Regions from separate parts of the Pseudoalteromonas sp. SCQQ13 genome, predicted to be linked through region 2. Evidence: predicted binding sites of a transcription regulator. Region 2 holds the regulator's gene; the other holds the start of a gene.
The links. Region 2 encodes LexA, which represses DNA repair genes until DNA is damaged. Its sites were predicted from a motif close to TACTGTATNNNNATACAGTA; they were not measured.
Positions count from the first base shown of each region.

Region 1: uvrD (DNA helicase II) is a predicted target of LexA. The motif match lies at 2,618-2,637, and genes of this name have one in related genera.

Region 1 is NZ_JADYXG010000037.1:2,754-7,232, reverse strand. It holds gene nudE (ADP compounds hydrolase NudE) at 1-230, opposite strand, end outside; gene yrfG (GMP/IMP nucleotidase) at 293-940, shown strand; gene I6F41_RS17745 (dUTP diphosphatase) at 956-1,579, opposite strand; gene I6F41_RS17740 (YacL family protein) at 1,686-2,054, opposite strand; gene I6F41_RS17735 (hypothetical protein) at 2,169-2,387, opposite strand; gene uvrD (DNA helicase II) at 2,702-4,479, shown strand, end outside.
Region 2 is NZ_JADYXG010000021.1:7,853-12,331, forward strand. It holds gene I6F41_RS15000 (DnaJ C-terminal domain-containing protein) at 1-129, shown strand, start outside; gene I6F41_RS15005 (chaperone modulator CbpM) at 129-449, shown strand; gene I6F41_RS15010 (hypothetical protein) at 702-1,082, shown strand; gene I6F41_RS15015 (PaaI family thioesterase) at 1,085-1,528, opposite strand; gene I6F41_RS15020 (SRPBCC family protein) at 1,627-2,079, opposite strand; gene lexA (transcriptional repressor LexA) at 2,359-2,976, shown strand; gene coxB (cytochrome c oxidase subunit II) at 3,450-4,479, shown strand, end outside.

The DNA of each region.
Region 1 (4,479 bases), on a different contig from region 2:
TGATAGTCGTTAGTACCAGCGCAATATTCTCGCACTAGTAGTAATTCGTTATCTTTAGTTAACGGCACAATCATTACTGCACCTCGCCCGCCGCCACGAATTCGCTCATATTGACGTTCTTCGTTATTAGAGAATTTAAGTTCTAAAGATTCCACGGTAAATAAGCGACTTTTAGCTACAACTTTATTACTGAGGATTTGCGGTGGTATAGGGTGCTTTTTCTGTGTCATTGGCGTTAATTTGCTATCATGGCAGTTGTGCTTAATCATAAACTTTTCACAGGGAAAAGCCCATGCTAAATTGGTCAAAAATCGATACAGTTTTACTCGATATGGATGGAACATTACTCGATTTACATTACGATAGCCATTTTTGGCTTAACGTTATTCCACAACAGCACGCATTAGCAAAAAATATTAGCTTTGAAGCAGCGCAAGCGGATATTTCAAAACGCTACCAAGCCGTTAGCGGAAAAATACAATGGTATTGCTCAGATTATTGGGAGCGACAGTTAAACCTGCCTATTATGGAACTAAAGCGACAGTCTAAGCACTTAATAAAAGTGCGCGACGATGTGCCGTACTTTTTAACTGAACTTAAAAAAGCAGGTAAAGAGTTAATTTTACTTACTAACGCCCACCCTGAGTGTGTAATGCTTAAATTTGAGCAAACTGCAATTGATAACTACTTAGATGGAGTCGTATCGACTCATGAATATGGGGTAAGTAAAGAGCAGCAAAGCTTATGGCAACAGGTGCAAAGTGACTTAGGATTTAATAAAAGCCGTACGCTTTTTGTTGATGATAGTGTTCCTGTGCTCAACGCAGCACGCCAATATGGTATTGAACACTTGCTTGCGGTTGCAAACCCAGACAGCCAGCAACCACATAACGATATAGCCGATTACTTAAATGTTACCGACTATCGCAAGCTAATTTAATTATTTTAGCGCAAACTATTTTGTTGGGTATCGTGCCTCTAAGCCTTCGTACACTAATTTTGCAAAATCTGCATGTTCGGTATCAAGGCTTTTAACAACGTCTACTAAATGCTCGTTATCTTCTTGGCCGCCCCACACTTTTATGTAACTGCCATCTTTATAGCCATGATCTTGACGGAAGAAGTTTAAGGTGTTTTTACCCACATAACCTCGGTATAAATCGTCAATATTCATACCTATTTGCGCCATACAACCTGCAAAAGCAGCCGCATTAAAAGTTTTATCTGCGACAGCAGATGCCGCCAAGACTTCCAGTGTTTGCTTAAAGTCATCGGCTTGATGGGCAGTGCTTAATTCTAGCTCAAGCTGTTTAGCTATTTTTTCGTAGCTGGTGATACCGTCAATTCTGAGTGACAAGCCAAAATGAAAAATATCCACTAACTCTAAAATAACTTGTTCGGTATCAGGCGTTTGTTTTTTCCACCATTTCCAACCGTAATGATCGAGCATTTCTGCACACTCAACCCAAATGGCTCTGTACCAATCAAACCCTTGGCTAAACCATTGGTCATGTACTTTGGTATTCATGGCATTTTGCATTTCTAGCATCACTACTAGTTTGTTTAAATTGGCAGACATATCAATTCCTGTCGTTTTTGATTAGCTAAATTTTCATTAGTGTAATAATACAGATAAAATGCTTGTTGTGCATTGCTGTATATTTTCATTAGTGTGCTAACTATGTTTATCTTGAAGTCGTAAACTCATGCCATGAGTTTATTAGGTCTATAAAATCTTCAAAACCACAACCACTGCTTAGGCCATTTTCTTCAAGCATTAAATCGTCGTCTTGATAAGCCATAAGATCTTCACTGTCTTGGTGCAGAGCATGGGCTTCAAATAGAGCTTCGTCTTTCGTTAAAATTAAATCTATTTCTTGGCCCTTTAGCGTTAAAGGCTCAAAGCTTGAACTCACCGATGCAATAAGCGCTTGCACCATAGCTATTTTATCTTTGCCTATTTCTTCGTTTAACCAGCGGCCAATTATGGCATGCTCGCTACTTATTTTAATGCGTAATCCGCTAATTGGATCGCGAATAAATTGATATTCCATACGTATCGCTTTTAAATCGTTAGTTGCGCAATTATATACGTAAATAGCTGCAGACGCTAAAAAGCAAAATAGCGCCAAAAGGCGCTATTTTATAAAGCTTTAATATTAATTACGTCACGATCTATAACGTGCTGCATCAATAATTGCCCAAACATATACAATAGCGGCAATTATTCCTGGCACAATTAAAAACCATAATGCCGCACCACCAAAAAATAATATAGCGAATATAAGCGCGGCAAGAATACGCCCTTGCACTAGCTGCCCCAACCCCGGGAAAAATATATTACATAATGCTGCGATTACGTTACCGCCTGAACCTTGTCCTGACATACTAACCTCTGTAGTTTATTTAATTTTTATATTTTAGCTATAGAATTACTTACACACTCTATGCCAATTTAATAAATGTTACAAATCATATAGTTGTATTTTTATCAGTTTAACGCTGTGGTGATTTTTACTAAATTGAGGTCAAATTAGCAATTTTTATTATATCTTTTTAACCTTTTCCGTTTTTGATTCGCTATCAAGCTACTAGTTTAGAACATAATTTTATGAATAGCTGTGTATAAAAACAGTATTTTATTTAGCCTAACAAAAACACCTGCTATACTGCCCGCATTATTGATTAAAAAGGCGTAACGATGGACGTTTCACAATTACTCGATGGCTTAAACGACAAACAACGCGATGCCGTTGCAGCCCCACTACAAAACATGCTGGTATTAGCAGGTGCTGGGTCTGGTAAAACACGAGTGTTGGTTCATCGTATTGCTTGGCTAATGCAAGTTGAGCAAGCCTCAGCGTATAGTATTTTTGCGGTTACCTTTACTAATAAAGCAGCTAAAGAGATGCGTACTCGCGTTGAAGAGACGCTAAAAGCGCCGGTTGGTGGTATGTGGATTGGTACTTTCCATGGTTTGTCGCACCGTATTTTACGCGCGCACCACCGTGAAGCAAAATTACCCGAAGCATTTCAAATTTTAGACTCAGACGATCAGCTACGTATGATCAAACGTTTATTAAAATCGATGAATATTGATGATAAAAAATGGCCCGCTAAACAGTTTGGTTGGTACATAAGCGCTAAAAAAGATGAAGCACTTCGCCCTAAAGATATTCAAGCCTACGATATTAACGAGCAAATGATGCTGCGCGTGTACACGGCGTATCAAGAAGCATGCGACAGAGCAGGCTTAGTCGATTTTGCCGAAATACTACTGCGCAGCTACGAAGTACTCAAAAATAACCCTACACTACTGCGCCATTATCAACAGCGCTTTGCACACATGTTAGTAGACGAGTTTCAAGACACCAACACCATACAATACGCATGGTTAAAACTACTTGCTGGCGACTCCAATAGTATTATGATTGTTGGCGATGACGATCAGAGTATCTATGGTTGGCGCGGTGCAAAAATAGAAAACATTAAACGTTTTTTAACTGACTTTAGCGCAGAGACCATTCGTCTTGAGCAAAACTATCGCTCTACCGCCACTATATTAAAAGCCTCAAATGCCCTGATCCAAAATAACTCAGAGCGTATGGGTAAAAGCTTATGGACCGACGGTAACGAGGGCGAACCTATTTCTATTTACGCCGCATTTAACGAGCTAGACGAAGCGCGTTTTGTAAGTAGTAAACTGCGTAGTTGGTTAAATGCCGGCAATGCGCTGCAAGATGCGGCTATTTTATATAGAAGTAATGCGCAATCACGTGTACTCGAAGAAGCCATGCTACAAGAAGGCCTAAAGTATCGTATTTATGGCGGCATGCGATTCTTCGAACGCCAAGAAATTAAAGACGCCCTGTCGTACTTACGCATAATAGGTAACCGTCAAGACGATGCTGCATTTGAACGAGTAATTAATACTCCAGCTCGTGGTATTGGCGATAAAACGCTAAGCCATATACGCGACTGTGCACGCGCCGAATCGTTACCACTTTGGTATGCAGCAAAAGCAATTGTAGAGCAACAACATTTATCTGGCCGCGCTTCTGGTGCAGTGAGTAAGTTTGTCGAACTAGTAGAGCATATTGAAGATAAAATTAGCGATCTAACGCTACATGAGCAAGCTAAATACGTTATTCAAACTTCTGGGTTAATGGCAATGTACCAAGCCGAAAAAGGTGAAAAAGGCCGTGCCCGAGTAGAAAACTTAGAAGAACTTATTAGCGCTTGCGATCAGTACGAATTGCCTGAGGAAGAAGAATATAGCTCTCCTCTACAAGGCTTTTTAGCGCATACCTCGCTTGAATCTGGTGAAGGACAAGCAGAAGAGCACGAAGACGCCGTACAAATGATGACATTGCACTCAGCTAAAGGTTTAGAATTTCCGTTAGTGTTTATGGTTGGCGTAGAGGAAGGTATGTTCCCTTCTCAACAAAGTAATGAAGAGTCTGGCCGTTTAGAAGAAGA
Region 2 (4,479 bases):
AAAGGTGACTTATTTGCTGTGATTAAAATTGTTAATCCAGCATTGAGTGATGATGTTAGCAAAAAGCTTTGGCAAGAGCTGGCCGAAAAAGCCCATTTTGACCCCCGTAGCAATTGGAGCAAGTCATAATGAAAATTATCGAGGCACCACAAGGCAATTTACTCACTAGCCAAGAATTGTGTGTGAGTAGTGATATTAGCGAAGCCATATTATATGAATTGGTTGAGCACAGCATTGCTATTCCTATTGAGGGCGAGCGCGTTACAGAATGGCAATTTACGGTATCAACAGTGATCTTAGTTAAAAAGGCTGCGCGTATTCAGCATGACTTATCGTTAGATTGGTCTGCTATTGCTTTGGTTTTACAATTATTGGATGAACGGGATGAGTTGATTGCTGAAAACCAAATGTTAAAGCAGCACTTAAGTCGATTTAAACATTTAGAATAAAAAATAGTGGTTAAATTTTAAATGCGAGTAGCTAGCTATTTTTATGGAGCTAGCTCAGCACTTTTATAATAGTGAGCTTTTGGTGCTTAAATATTTTTTATTCGTGAAATAAGAGTAAGTAAAGCGTCAATAAATGCGTAAAAATAGCCGACTATTCAGATAAAAAAGGTGAATATTGCAGAGTTGATTTGGTATAAGCGTAAAACTGCGTTAAAGTTTACAGCGAACTAATTAGAGGATAAACAGCAGACAATGTCGGAAATTCAATTTTTAAATGTAGACCTAGAGCTTGAGTCAAAGCAAGATATTAGCGTGCTTGTAGCTGACCTAAAAAAAATCGCCACTATTTTACATTATGATAAAGACGAATACCGTCAGTTAGCGCGTATAGAAGTAACAGGCGAAATATCTTCACCGGATAAAGCAATTAACCACTTATGTGAGTTAGTAGAGTCATGCTCGCGGGCTGCACTTAAGCAATGGTTGAGTTGTTCGCGCCGTACCTTTGATATTGGTTTTGAATCGGGCACTTCGCCAAAGTGTTTTAACCAAGCGCTGCACGCCGATACATTATTACGTATATCGGCAATTGGTGCAGGCATGGAAATTACTATTTACCCGCTAGAAAAATAGCGTTAGCCTTTGCGCTCTACAACAGCTGCGGTCATTTTTGATACGCAGCAAAGCTCGCCGCGACTATTCGTTATTTTTATTTCCCATACTGAGCTACGTTTGCCAATATGAAACGCTTTTGCGGTGGCGGTTAAGGTGCCATTACGCGAGGCTTTTAAATGGCTGGCACTGATCTCTTGCCCTACACAATAAAATTTAGTGAAGTCGACCACAAAATTAGCCGCGTAGCTGGCAACACTTTCGGCTAAAACCACGTTTGCTCCGCCATGCACCATGCCTATAGGGTTATGGTGCGCAGGAATTGCTGGCATAGTGGCAACTAAGTAATCATCACCAATTTCAGTTATTTCAATCCCCATGGTTTTCATCAGTGTACCTTGGCCATTTATGCCTTGGTCTAACTGCTTACAAAACGCTAAAGTAATAGGTTGATGCCAAATACTCATTGTTACTCCTTTAAAGGTTGAAAACGATAACCGATAATACGATTTTTCATGGCGATATGATAGCCAAATTAGTGCAGCTACTGCATGGTAATACAGTGCTACTTTTTGCTTTCTACATAGTGCTTAATTTCATCGAGATCTTTTTTTAGCATTTTACGCATCGAACTTTTAAGAAAAAACCCTATCACTGCAGAGATCATTTTTACCCAAATAGACTCAGAGCTATCAGAAAAAGTCATGGTTAAACAGGTGCTAGGTTCGGCGGCGGTAAGTGACAGCTTAGTGGTATAAACTGCCCCGCCATTTTCTGCGCGAGTGCAATAGTATTCATTAGTAACAGCTTCGGTGATCCACATGGTTTCTGAGGCTGCTTTGCCAAAAAGTTTTCGTGTTTCTAACCATCTTAGGCCCACTAGCCCTTGTGGTGGCTTCTCGATTATTTTTACATCAATAATGCCAGACAGCATATTGGCACTGTTTTCGATGTCAGTTATTGCCGCCCATACTTTACGTTTAGGACCGTTAATTATTACCGCTACAGTGATATTCATAACACTCTCCGTTAATTCACATTGATGAAGTTAAGGCCCATTACAAAAACGATAGCTAACTAATTTTTAATAACAGCAACAACTTAGTAGTTATGTAATTAATGTAACGTAAAACTAACACTATCGTGATCTGCGTAATTTTATCTGTAATTTACTTGGTAATTTTAAGCTTAGACCAATGCCACCTTTGGCAGCAAAGGCGAGGAGTAATTTAAATTTGCGATTTTCAGATAACTGTATATACTCACAGTTAAATGTACTGTATGGAAAACCAGTTGTATGCGACCATTAACTAACCGCCAAGCGCAAATACTCGAACTTATTAAAGTGTTTATTAAAGACACTGGTATGCCTCCTACACGCGCAGAAATTGCACAAACATTAGGCTTTAAAAGTGCTAATGCAGCAGAAGAGCATTTAAAAGCGCTGGCTAAAAAAGGCGCTATTAAAATGAAACCAGGCGCTAGCCGTGGTATTCAACTTATTGAAGAAGATGAACCAGAACAACTTGGTTTACCGTTAATAGGCCGTGTAGCTGCCGGCGAACCTATTTTGGCGCAACAACATGTTGAGAGCCATTGTAAAATTGACCCGTTAATGTTTAAACCCGCTGCCGATTTTTTATTGCGTGTAAATGGTATGAGCATGCGAGATATTGGTATTATGGATGGTGATTTACTGGCTGTTCATCGCACTCAAGTTGCCGAAAATGGCCAAGTTATTGTTGCCCGCGTTGATGACGATGTAACGGTAAAACGCTTAGAAAAAGCAGGCAAAAAAGTATTATTGCATGCTGAAAATAAAGAATTTTCGTCGATAGAAGTGGATCTTGAAAACGAATCTTTTAATATTGAAGGCTTAGCTGTTGGGGTTATTCGTAATGCTGACTGGATGTGACAATTAAGCTGTTATAGCTATGTAAAATATCGGCATAATTTAATAGCTCAGATAATTAATGCGCACTTTTTAGTGCGCTTTTTTTTGCCTTTTTTTTGTGAAAATTCCGCTGCAATGAAAAAATTATATTAAGTTTATGTTTTTTATCATTTAAGTATTTAATACTCGTTATCGCTGTCTTTTTATTTGTAACCCTTGCTGTTGCTCACTTCCTGCTTAGAACAAAATTAAATAAATCCCATATTTACGCTAATCCCCTAATATTATTTGATTATTTTTCAAACTAAAACTTGCTAGTTGTTCAATTATTAACTAATTGTTAATGGGCTGGACTAACAATAACTCACAGCTTTAGTTTTGAGAAAATATATTTATATATCCGGCAGCAATACAAAAATAAAAAATAACAAATTGGCATTTAAAGCTTATGTCTTTTTGTTTTGCACTCGCAACAGTATTAAAGGAGCTGTCACATGGGTAAATTGAGCTCTACCTTGTGGCTTATATTGTTTGTTTTTCCGCAGTTAGCATTGGCAAATAGCCAATATAATATGCGCAAAGGCGTAACCGATATAAGTAATAATGTTTATCAACTACACATGACCATATTTTTAATATGCTGTGTAATAGGCGTGATTGTATTTGCCGTTATGTTTTGGGCACTTATTCATCATCGTAAATCTAAAGGAGCAGTTGCTGCTCAATTTCACGAAAGTACCAAAGTAGAAATACTCTGGACAGCAATTCCATTTGTTATTTTAATAGCAATGGCAGTCCCCGCAACTAAAACATTAATAGCGATGGAAGATGCCAGTAAAGCGGATATCACTATTAAAGTAACTGGTTCACAATGGAAATGGCATTACGAATATATGGGGGAAGATGTTGAGTTTTACTCAATACTTGCCACACCGCAAAATGAAATTGCTAACCTAGCCGATAAAAACCCCAACTATTTACTTGAGGTAGATAAGCCTCTGGTATTACCGATCAATAAAAAAGTACGCTTTTTAATGACCTCCGACGATGTTATTCATTCTTGGTGGGTGCCCGATTTTGCTATTAAAAAAGATGCAAACCCGGGGTTTATTAACGAAACGTGGACCAACATAAACGAAGTCGGTATTTATCGCGGTCAGTGTGCTGAGCTATGCGGTAAAGATCATGGCTTTATGCCAGTGGTAGTAGAGGCTAAGTCAGAGGCCGATTTTAAAGTTTGGCTAGCAGATGCTAAACAAGCAAAGCAAAAAGCAGCAGCAGCAGATGCTGCATTACTTGACCAAACACTCCCTAAAGAAGAATTAATGACTTTGGGTGAGCAAGTGTATATGGCCAATTGTGCTGCATGTCATCAGCCCACAGGGTTAGGTTTGCCAGGCGTTTTTCCTGCACTTAAAGGCAGCCCGATAGTGCTTGGCGATATAAAAGACCACATTGATATTGTTATTCACGGAAGCCCCGGCACAGCCATGCAAGCCTTTGCTAAACAGCTCTCTATAAAGC